2 regions of the Synechococcus sp. PCC 6312 genome follow, and region 2 is predicted to be linked to the other one. Evidence: predicted binding sites of a transcription regulator. Region 2 holds the regulator's gene; the other holds the start of a gene.

Region 1 (5,979 bases), 1.8 Mb from region 2:
AGGTCGTTTACGCGCCGCCGGGGAGGGGACGGGCAACCAAGTCACATTGATGAATTTCACCCCAACTCGCCCCATCGAAGAAATTGCCCAAGAGTACATTGATGGCTTTTGGCAACTGTATGAACCCCTTACTTTTTTGAACCGCACCTATCGCCACTTTTTAATCTTAGGAGCAGCCCGGAAGCGAAACTATGCCAAGCGGCCCCAGGCCCGAGAAAAATTGGCGATTGATTGGGTAGCCATTCGGGCATTGCTTATCCTGATTTGGCGACAAGGAATTCTCCGCTCCACCCGTTGGCAGTTTTGGTTAAATTTGGTCAGCTTGGCCTGGCAGTATCCCATGGTAGTCGTCAGTTATTTATCAGTTTGCGCCCAGGCCGAACACTTTATTGACTATCGCCAGCGGGTACGGGGAGAAATTGAAGCCCAACTTGCGGCATACCTGGCCCAACAACCCCAATCCCTCGCGACTCCTGTTGCGGCTCAATCTGCTGCCTAGGATTAGACTGAGACTTCTAAGTCGTGAAAGGTATTAGGAAGATGATCTGGTCGTCATGCTTGGCCTGGGTGGCGATCATCGTCTTACCCAGCTGGCTTGAAAACAACACCAGTTCAGCATTTTCTCGGTTGATTGTGTTAGCTTCTGAAGATTTAATTCAACTCCAAAACAAAAAGACGGAAGTGAATACCTCCGCCTTCAAGTTGATTAACTCATTTGGGATAGTTGAGTTTTAACGTTAACTAAAAGTCCCAATTGGGGTCTTAGTAGTCAAAGTCTCCACCCATGCCCGCACCGGCCCCAGCAGGAGCAGCGTCTTTGGGTTCGGGTTTATCGACAATGATACACTCGGTAGTCAAGACCATACCGGCAATAGAAGCCGCATTTTGCAAGGCAGACCGGGTGACTTTGGCGGGGTCAACAATCCCAGCAACAAACATATCGACAAACTCATTGATGGCCGCATCGTAGCCAACATTGAAGTCCTTCTCTTTCACCCGCTCAGAGATGATCGCTCCATTTTGACCGGCGTTTTCGGCAATCCGGCGCAGAGGAGCAGTTAAGGCCCGCTCGACAATGCCAGCCCCAATCAATTCCTCGGCCTGGAGGTTTGCCGCGGCCCAAGTCCCCAACTCTGGGCCCAAGTGAGCCAAGGTTGTCCCACCACCAGGAACAATCCCTTCTTCCACCGCAGCTTTGGTGGCGTTGATGGCATCTTCCAAGCGGAGTTTGCGATCCTTCATTTCGGTTTCGGTAGCAGCCCCGACTTTAATCACGGCCACACCACCAGCGAGTTTAGCCAAGCGCTCTTGGAGCTTCTCTTTGTCGTAGGAAGATTCAGTTTCTTCCATTTGACGGCGGATTTGCTCACAGCGGGCTTTGACTTGCTTCTCATTGCCTTCAGCGACCAACGTGGTATTGTCTTTGGTGATTGTGATCCGGCGGGCTTTACCCAACATTTCCAATTTGGCAGCGTCGAGTTTCAAGCCAGCATCTTCGGTAATTACTTGCCCACCAGTGAGGACAGCAATATCTTCCAGCATGGCTTTGCGGCGATCCCCAAACCCAGGAGCCTTGACAGCGGCCACATTCAGAACACCCCGTAAGCGGTTGACCACCAAGGTAGCCAGGGCTTCTTTTTCGATATCTTCAGCAATGATCACCAAGGGCCGACCAGCGCGGGCAACTTGCTCCAGAATCGGCACCAAGTCTTGGACGAGGGTGATTTTCTTGTCGGTGATCAAGATAAACGGCTCATCTAAAACTGCTTCCATCCGCTCGGTGTCGGTGGCGAAGTAGGGCGAGATGTAGCCTTTGTCAAAGCGCATCCCCTCGGTGACTTCCAATTCAGTCGTCATAGATTTGCCTTCTTCCAGGGAGATAACCCCTTCTTTGCCGACTTTATCCATGGCCGAGGCGATCATTTGACCGACTTCTTCGTCATTACCAGCCGAGATAGCAGCAACTTGGGCAATAGACTTAGAATCTTCCACTTGCCGGGCGTGGGCCGCAATCTTATCCACCAGGAATTGGGTGGCTTTATCAATCCCGCGTTTTAAGGAGATGGGATTAGCACCGGCCGCAACGTTCCGCAGGCCTTCTTTGACCATGGCATGGGCCAAAACGGTAGCCGTGGTGGTACCATCTCCAGCAGCATCATTGGTTTTGGAGGCAGCTTGCCGAATTAAAGCCACACCTGTGTTTTCGATGTGATCTTCGAGTTCAATTTCTTTGGCAATGGTGACACCGTCATTGACGATTTGGGGAGCACCAAATTTTTTCTCAAGGACGACATTCCGACCTTTGGGGCCGAGGGTAACGGCCACTGATTCGGCCAAAATATCCATCCCTTTTTCGAGGGCGCGCCGGGCGTTTTCGTTATAAATGATCCGCTTAGCCATAGGTTTAATCCTGTTTTAACAATTCAACAATGGTTTGATTGAGGCAAAAAGATGTGCAATCAGATGTGTGAGGTGCTCAGGGGAGCAAACTTAGGCCACAACTGCCAGGATGTCTTTTTCGGACAAGAGAATATATTCTTCACCCGCCAACTTAACTTCAGTGCCGGCGTATTTGGAGTAAAGAACTTTATCGCCAACTTTGACATCGAGTTCTTGGCGAGTACCGTCATCACTGCGCTTCCCAGGCCCCACGGCGGTGACTTCTCCCACTTGAGGTTTTTCTTGGGCATTATCGGGTAAAAGAATCCCACCCGCGGTTTTGGCTTCGGCTTCGCTGACCTTGATAAAAATCCGGTCACCGAGGGGTTTTACCGTTGAAACACTCAAAGATACTGCTGCCATACGGACTATGTCTCCCAACAATTAGAGTTGATTGAGTAAAAGGAGGGTGATGAACAAGTTCAGGAAACTGATGCACATCAGTGGCCCCAAACTCGTTAGGATGGAAAGATTAACTGCCAAGTCCCAAAGCTTCATTAAGAGCATCCGTCGAGATTTAGCACTCTCCACCTCTGACTGCTAACTTACCGAGAAACCCCTATCCATAGCAATCACATCTTGAGTACGGCTTCCCGAACTAGGGTCTTGATGGGTGAATTTATTTAGACAAGGGCTTGATACAAGGTCAAGTTCTCGGAAGTTGTACCCAGGGGACTTGAGGACAGATGTCTTTAAGGAATGAGACTTCGATATACTGCAATCATTCACCTGGGCCATGCTTTGTGTCGGTCAATCGCCTGAGGACAACACTGACTACCATGTTTGAAAGCCACACTGGGGTTAGAGACTTAAGTTCATCAGAGTTAGCATTTCGGAGTATTTTCGAGAATGCTGCCGAAGGGATTTTCCAGACGGATTTGGCTGGACGCTATATTCGAGCTAACTATTCGTTGGCAAAAATTTATGGTTATGATTCTCCAGAGGCTTTAATTCAAGATCAGCCTAATGCCAAGGCCGGTTTGTATGTGGAACCCCAGCGGCGGCAAGAGTTTATTACCTTGATGGCCCAGCGGGATACCCTGACTGATTTTGAATCGGCGATTTATCGGCGGGATAGGAGCATTATTTGGATTTCCGAAACCTGTCGGGTGGTGCGTGATCAGCAGGGACAAGTCCAATATTATGAAGGTTTTGTTCGAGATATTACTCAGCAACGGTTGGCCATGGATCAACTGAAGTCCACGGAAGCCCGTCTCCAACAACGAAATCAAGAACTTGCTGAAGCCTTAAGCCAACTCCAAAACACGCAGCGAGAACTTGTTCATTCCGAGAAGATGGCGGCTTTGGGGCAGTTAGTAGCGGGGGTAGCCCATGAAATTAATACGCCCTTGGGGGCCATTCGATCATCCATTGAGACCATTGATTTATTTGCTCAGCGCACTCTCCCAACTCTGCCAGATGTATTGCGGAACCTCTCCCCCGAATTGTTTGCGGCCTTTACATCCCTAAGACAGTCTTGCCTCCAGGATACATTGCAACTCTCCAGCCGCGAGCGACGACAACATAAACGGCGCATTGTTCCGATTTTAGAGGAGTTGGCGGTTGAAAACCCTGATGGTTGGGCTGATACCCTGATTGATATTGGAGTTTTGGGAGACTTAGCCCCGTTTTTGCCCTTACTCCAGGCCCCAACGGGGTTAGAGGTTATCGAATTAGCCCATCAATTAGCCCTATTAGAACGCAGCACCCACACGATTACCACCGCCATTGAACGGGCCGCCAAAGTCGTCTTTGCCCTAAAAACCTATGCCCGTTTTGATCAATCCGGTCAAAAAGTGGTGGCGCAGGTGACGGATGGGATTGAAACCGTCTTAACCCTCTATCACAACAAACTGAAGCATGGAGTCGAGGTAATGCGGGAGTATGAGCCAGTTCCCTTAATTCCCTGTTATCCCGATGAACTCACCCAGGTGTGGACAAATTTAATCCACAATGCGCTCCAGGCCATGGACGAACGGGGCCGCCTCGAAATCCAGGTTAAAAACCAACTCCAGGCCATTGAAATTCAAATTACCGATAGTGGGCCGGGAATTCCCGATGAAGTCATGCCCCGGATTTTTGAACCCTTTTTTACGACCAAACCCATTGGTGAGGGCAATGGCTTAGGCTTAGATATTGTCCGCAAAATTATTGACAAGCACCAGGGAACAATTGCGGTTAACTCCCGGCCTGGGGAAACAACCTTTACGATTACCCTACCTGTTCAGGAGTCTGTCGGCCATGCCTAAGCCGGTAATTTTATGTGTGGATGATGAACGGGTGATTTTGGAAAGTTTACGCACCCAACTAAAAAACGCATTTGGAGACAAATATCTCTACGAAACTGCCGAGAGTGCCGATGAAGCAATGGAACTGATTGATGAACTCCAAGATGAAAATTCTGACGTGATTGTGATTGTCTCCGATTGGCTGATGCCGCGAGTGCGGGGGGATGAATTTTTGATCCAAGTCCATCAAAAATTTCCCAAGGTTGTCAAAGTGATGTTAACCGGCCAGGCTGATGAAGCGGCGGTTCAACGGGCCCTCGAGCAAGCTAATCTCCATCGCTGTCTAAGTAAACCGTGGCATAGTGAAGAATTGGTAGAAACAATTATTTCGGGCCTGGGGCCACAGCCGTTTTAAGGGCGGTAGTTTCGGTAAATCTGCGGTAGTCGTTTGATAGATTAGCCCCTAAGATATTGGATAGACTGAGCCTTTAGTTTTTTGTCCCATTGGAACTTACCCTTGTCTGGCCCACCCCCCCACACCCCAAAACCAGTTGTCATCTGTATTGATGATGAGCCAGCGGTTTTAGAGAGTTTGCGGATTGAACTCCGGCGAGCGTTGGGGGATGAGTGTGTGATTGAAACGGCTGAGGGGGCTGAAGACGCGTTATCCCTGATGGAAGAACTACGTCAGGATGACTGTGAGATTGCCCTTGTCCTTTCGGACTACATCATGCCGGATCTAAAGGGGGATGAGTTACTGGGCCGCATTCATCAGATGTCGCCGAACACCTTAAAAATTATGCTGACCGGGCAGGCAAACTTAGAAGCGGTGAGTAATGCCCTCAAGTTATCTAAGCTTTATCGCTATATTTCTAAACCTTGGAATCCTGAAGACTTAAAGTTAACTGTCTTAGATGCTGTCCATAGTTACTTGCAAGATCGCAAAATTGATGAACAGAACTACCGCTTGATGCAGTTGAATCAGGAACTAGCCCAAGCCAACCAAGAACTTAAACGGCTTGTTGAAGAACAGTCGGAAATTATTGCGGCTCGGACGGCGGAATTGGAACGGGCTAATCAGGAACTTATGCGCTTGTCAATTACTGATAGTTTGACGGATTTAGCCAACCGCCGCCATTTTGATGCCGTCCTCAGTCAAGAATGGTTAAGTGCAATTCGGGAAAAAACGTCCTTGGCCATGATTTTGGCTGATGTGGACTTTTTCAAGCTCTACAACGATCAGTATGGGCATCATGCTGGAGATATCTGTTTGCAACGGGTCGCGCGGGTTATTCAACAGGCGGTGCATCGC
Region 2 (5,979 bases):
AACCAGCTTGACCTATACTTTCGGAGGTTGCGAGGAACCCGGCCAACGCTTCTTAACCTGTCCTAAGATGCCGCTGAGAATTGCACCACCCATGAACAGGCCCAGAGCAGGAGTGAAAAATGGCTCCCATAGCCTCAGCCAGAGGTCAAACCCCAAGGGAATATCGAGACTGCGACCAAGGAGTCCCACCACAAACCAAGCAAAGCCGAAAAAGATCAGAAAACTGTTGGCAACCAAGACCCAGTTCACCCAGCGACCAATAACTTCTAGCATGGGACAACCCTATGGCTCCAATTAACCGACAATCCAGGCCTGGACTCTTAACAAAGCTTCCCAATCTGGTTTCCGGGTCAATCCCTCTTGAATATTATCCGTAACTTCTTGGCGCAGTTCAGGCACAACCATAATAATGTGTTGGATCAGTTCAATATGGTCACGAACTCCTTTTTGTCCCTTCTCCAGCATCGCTAAAACCAAGTTAATCCGGGCCTGGGGATCTTGGGGATTGAGTTTCACCGCTTTTTGGGCAGCCTTATAGGCAGATTGGGTTTTCCCGACCAGAAGATATAACCAGGCCAAGCAGGTCCAGGCCGGCGCGCTTTTCGGAGCTTTTTGGCAAATGGTTTCAAAGGTGGGAATCAACTCCGCCGCATCCGCCCCAGCCTTATATTGAGCAATGCCTGCATCGAAAATTTCTTCCACCGTTGCCGTAGATGCTGTCACAGCCTTAACCCCTATCGATCTGAGAACTTATAGAGTTGGAATTGAACAACTCAAATTTCGGTACAACCATTTTGTAGTTTAACTTACCATTGGAATCATCACTTCAGACATCCCCAGCCCCGCTTGCTAACCTAAAATCAGGCCCATTGCCATTGCCCCAGCGGATATTCATGTTCGACAATTCCAGGCCAGCACTACCATGACCCCCCTCATCACCCCGCCGATCATCTACCCCGACAGTGACGGACAACCAATGGCCGAGAATACCAAGCAATTTCGCTGGATTGTCTTGTTTAAGGAAAATCTAGAATGTCTCTTTGCCGATGATCTCAATGTCTTTGTTGCGGGTGATTTACTCTGGTATCCCGTAGAAGGCCGGCCAGATATTCGGGTTGCCCCCGATGCCATGGTGGTTTTTGGACGGCCCAAAGGAGACCGCGGTTCTTATCAACAATGGCAGGAAGAAAATATTACGCCCCAAGTTATCTTTGAGATTTTATCTCCAGTTAATACAGCGGCGGAAATGAACAAAAAACTTGCCTTTTATGATCGCTACGGAGTTGAAGAATACTACATCTATGATCCAGATGAAAATGGCTTGACTAGCTATCAGCGTCTCAACGGCCAGTTATTTGTTGTTCATGACCTCAATGGTTGGGTGAGTCCTCGCTTACGAATTCGGTTTCAGATGCAGTCCGATACGCTAGAGATTTATTATCCAGATGGCCGTAAGTTTTTAACCACGTTGGAATTTAATGCCCAGGCCCAGCAGGCCGAATTAGCGGCGATGACAGCGAAACGAGAAGCCCAAAACGCTCAACAGCAAGCTGAAAAACTAGCTGCGCAACTGCGAGCCTTAGGTGTCGAACCCAATTTAGAGTGAAGCATTTATGTCAGAGTTTCAAATCCAGGCCCCCTTTCAACCCACTGGCGATCAACCCCAGGCCATCACCAAACTGGTCAATAGTATCCAGGCCGGGCATCGCTTTCAAACGCTTTTAGGCGCGACCGGAACCGGAAAAACCTTTACCATTGCCCAAACCATTGCCGAAGTTGGCCGACCTACCTTAGTCCTGGCCCATAACAAAACCCTAGCGGCGCAACTGTGTAATGAACTGCGGGAGTTTTTTCCAGATAACGCGGTTGAGTATTTTATCTCCTATTACGACTATTACCAACCGGAAGCCTATATTCCTGTCACCGATACTTATATTGAAAAAAGTGCCTCGATTAACGAAGAAATTGATATGCTCCGCCACAGTGCCACCCGATCTTTATTTGAACGGCGAGATGTGATTGTGGTCGCTTCGATTAGTTGCATTTATGGCTTAGGGATGCCAGCGGAATATTTGAAGGCTTCAATTCCCTTACGAGTCGGGGCAGAAGTCGAGCAACGGCAACTGTTACGGGATTTAACCAATATTCAATACAGTCGTAATGATGTGGATTTAGGCCGGGGTCGATTTCGGGTTAAAGGCGATGTTTTAGAGATTGGCCCGGCCTATGAGGATCGCTTAATTCGGGTTGAGTTTTTCGGGGATGAAGTGGAAGCCATTCGCTATATAGATCCAATCACAGGCGCAACGATTCAAAGTTTACAAGGGTTAAATATTTACCCCGCCCGCCACTTTGTCACCCCCGCTGAACGATTGGCCCAGGCCTGTGAGGAGATTGCCACTGAATTAAAAGAACAAGTGCTGAAGCTAGAGTCGGAAGGGAAACTCTTAGAAGCCCAACGGATTGATCAACGCACCCGCTATGACTTAGAAATGCTCCAAGAAGTGGGCTACTGCAATGGCGTTGAAAACTATTCCCGTCATTTAGCCGGTCGCCAAGCCGGAGACCCCCCGGAATGTTTAATTGACTATTTTCCCAATGATTGGCTGCTCGTGATTGATGAATCCCATGTCACCGTGCCACAAATTCGAGGCATGTATAACGGTGACCAGGCCCGCAAAAAAGTTCTCATTGATCATGGATTTCGGTTGCCCAGTGCGGCGGATAATCGTCCCCTGAAAGCCCCAGAATTTTGGGATAAGGTGCAGCAATGTATTTTTGTTTCGGCCACGCCGGGGGATTGGGAAATTGAAGTCTCAGAAGATCACGTTGTCGAGCAAATTATTCGACCCACGGGGGTGATTGATCCAGAGATTTTTGTCCGGCCCACGACAGGGCAAATTGATGATCTCATGGCAGAAGTCCAGCAACGGACTCAACTCAAAGAACGGGTCTTAATTACCACCTTAACCAAACGGATGGCGGAGGACTTATCGGAATATTTTCAAGACCGCCATGTCCGAGTTCGCTATTTACATTCCGAAATTAATGCGATTGAACGGATTGAAATCCTCGATGATCTGCGCAAAGGTACTTTTGATGTCTTGATTGGCGTAAACCTATTACGGGAGGGGCTAGATTTACCGGAAGTATCCCTCGTAGCGATTTTAGATGCTGATAAAGAAGGGTTTTTGCGGGCCGCGCGTTCTCTGATTCAAACCATTGGCCGGGCCGCCCGTCATATTCGGGGACAAGCCATTTTGTATGCTGACCGAATTACTGACAGTATGGAAAAAGCGATCTCCGAAACGAATCGCCGTCGCCAAATTCAACAGGCCCATAATGAAACATATGGCATTATCCCCCAACCCATTGTTAAAAAATCTAGTAATGCAATTTTGGCTTTTTTAGATGTGTCCCGCCGCCTCAATGCCCAAGAATTAGAAACGGCTGTTTTACAGGTTGATGATTTATCCTTGGATCAAGTTCCAGAGTTAATTCAACAACTAGAGGGCCAAATGAAAGATGCAGCCAAAAAGTTAGAATTCGAGGCAGCAGCCAAATTCCGGGATCAAATTCAACAGCTACGGGATAAGCTTCTAGGGCACTGAACGAATCAACCGCTTGTACCGGAATGGCTTGGCTCAATTCAAATCTGATTCATAAACTTCTTGTTAATCTTGCTAGGGTGAGTCCGTTAATTTTCGCTGATCCGGCCCCCGACCCAACTATAACGTGACTCATTTAGGGCCCTTATTGGGACAAGTCAAGACATGCTCTATAGGCAGTCCTTTTAAGATTCCTACTCTCTCGGAACAGTCTGCGTAACGCTGTAGATGAGAAATGTGATAGAGTTCCATCCCAATATAATCTCATCTTGCGATTAGGAAATTCCTAAAGTCCCCTCAGAAATCAATGTTGTTGATAGATAATCGGCCGCAGTTTCCACTAGGGTCATGGTACGGGCATAGGGCATTCGAGTTGGGCCTAAGACCCCAATCGTTCCCATTGGGCAATTGCCCCGCCGATAGACACTGGAGACTAAAGCACAGGATTGCAACGGGAGAAGAGGATGTTCGGTTCCAATGGTGACACGGACACGCGTGGCTAGGGGGCCAAACCGCTGGCCTGGGTTTATGTTGGTGTGTTCTTCATCCCAGGCTCCAATGAGTGACCAGAGTTGTTCGGTTTCAGCTTCTAATAATTGCAGTAATAATTGCACCTGTTCTCGTTGGGAAAATTCCGGTTGTTGAATCACTTCTGCCAGGCCTGTGACAATAAACGTACCTGACTTCCGAAGTCGAGTTTGGGGGATAAGGCTTGTGAGTAATTGTTGGACTTCTTGGGCAATGGATTGAAACTCAGCATCCAGCTTTTGCCAATCTAAGACCGAGAGTTGGGCTAAGGTTTTGCCTTGGAGATGATGATTTAGGAAGTTCGTTAAAACCTGTAACACTTGTTCATTGGTTTCACTGCTCTGGCCTGGGGGAAGTTGCAAAACCACTGACTGGGTTTCATAACTATCTAAAATGACAATGACCATCACCTGATCAGGGGCAATCGCCACTAACTTGACCACATAAATCGTATTTCCGAGGGTTGGCGGCATGGTAATTAAGGTGACACAGCCACTTAAGGTTGAAAGTAATTGGGCCGCACTGCGTAAAATTGCTTCCAGGCCGGGCTTTTCCCATTGGTCTGGCTTCTCAGGGTCTAAACGTTGAGCTAATAGTTTTTCAACCCGCCGGGCAAAATCTGGGATCGGTGAAATTAACTGATCCACATAAATCCGATAACCAAAATCAGAGGGAACTCGCCCCGCTGAAGTATGGGGTTGATAGAGTAATCCAGACTTTTCCAAAACCCCCATGATATTGCGAATGGTTGCCGAACTCACCTGTAGATTATATTCATCAACTAAAACCTTAGAACCTACGGGTTCGGCTGTGGCAATGTAGTGGTTAATAGTGGCGGAGAGAACCTGCTGTTGACGTTGACTCAGTTCGAGGGGCATAGGTAAATTCACAACGAGATTGCTAAAAATAAATTCAAATAAATTTTAGAGAATGTCTCTGGGCGATGGATACCAACCTAAGGGACTGAATTCCGACCAACCAGGAGAGAGTTATAGCGATAGTTTAAGAGAGTTTAAGGATTTTTGCTGAACAATAGCAGATCGGGCTTAATAATGGGGCCAGGTTGGCTGAATTTCATCAACATAGGCATCAATCCCACCCGTAATATTTTTGACCTGGGAATAGCCCTGCTGTTTCAACCAGTGACAAAACTGGGCCGAGCGGATTCCATGATGGCACAATGCCCAAGTTTCTTTGGTTGGGTCAAGAATTGCGGAAATCTTGCCCTGCCACTGCTCAAATTGGCTGAGGGGTAAATTGATAAAGCCGGGAATGGCGACAATCTCCAGTTCCGCTGGTTCGCGCACATCCACCAATTGCACCACCGGATTACCACTGGCGAGTTGCTGCTCTAAATCTTGAACTGTCACGGCTTCTAAGCCTCTGCCATAGACCATCTTGATTAACCATTGTCAGAGTTGACTTTATTATGGGCAGGAATCAGGCGCGATAAATATTTTCACACATAGCGTTACTCACGTAGGGCTGTTATTGGGAGAAGTCAAGAAATACTTGATGGGGAATCTTTTTAAGATCTCTACTCTCTCAGAACAGTCTGTGTAACGCTATAAATAGTAATTTTCACTATCGCCTCATAATTTAGGGGGGTGATTTTCCTAAGGCATAAGCATGCCAAAGTTCTGCATAGGGAATATTTTTGGATGACCAAGGTTTATGGTGGCCACCACTCCAATGAAGAATTCCAATTTCTGAGCGGGGTTTGCGCAAGGCCCAACTAATCCAGCGATAATTACCAAACCCACAGCAATTCCATTTCCGATCGAGGTGAATATAGTCTTTGAACATCAGGTTCAGCAGGGTTTCATCATTGAGTTGGAACAGC

Evidence for each region. The regulator HrcA, encoded in region 2, represses chaperone genes, less so after heat shock. The targets are predictions, from matches to a motif close to TTAGCACTCNNNNNNNNNGAGTGCTAA.
Region 1: the regulator HrcA is predicted to act here: its motif matches at 2,957-2,983, upstream of groES (co-chaperone GroES).

What each region holds. Positions count from the first base shown of each region.
Region 1 is NC_019680.1:1,515,504-1,521,482, reverse strand. It holds gene SYN6312_RS07425 (B12-binding domain-containing radical SAM protein) at 1-499, shown strand, start outside; gene SYN6312_RS19735 (hypothetical protein) at 541-735, shown strand; gene groL (chaperonin GroEL) at 763-2,400, opposite strand; gene groES (co-chaperone GroES) at 2,491-2,802, opposite strand; gene SYN6312_RS07410 (sensor histidine kinase) at 3,219-4,688, shown strand; gene SYN6312_RS07405 (response regulator) at 4,681-5,082, shown strand; gene SYN6312_RS07400 (diguanylate cyclase domain-containing protein) at 5,185-5,979, shown strand, end outside.
Region 2 is NC_019680.1:3,317,235-3,323,213, reverse strand. It holds gene menD (2-succinyl-5-enolpyruvyl-6-hydroxy-3-cyclohexene-1-carboxylic-acid synthase) at 1-16, opposite strand, end outside; gene SYN6312_RS16150 (hypothetical protein) at 13-273, opposite strand; gene SYN6312_RS16145 (M48 family metallopeptidase) at 295-723, opposite strand; gene SYN6312_RS16140 (Uma2 family endonuclease) at 923-1,606, shown strand; gene uvrB (excinuclease ABC subunit UvrB) at 1,614-3,611, shown strand; gene hrcA (heat-inducible transcriptional repressor HrcA) at 3,884-5,014, opposite strand; gene SYN6312_RS16125 (rhodanese-like domain-containing protein) at 5,183-5,533, opposite strand; gene SYN6312_RS16120 (LPS glycosyltransferase) at 5,736-5,979, opposite strand, start outside.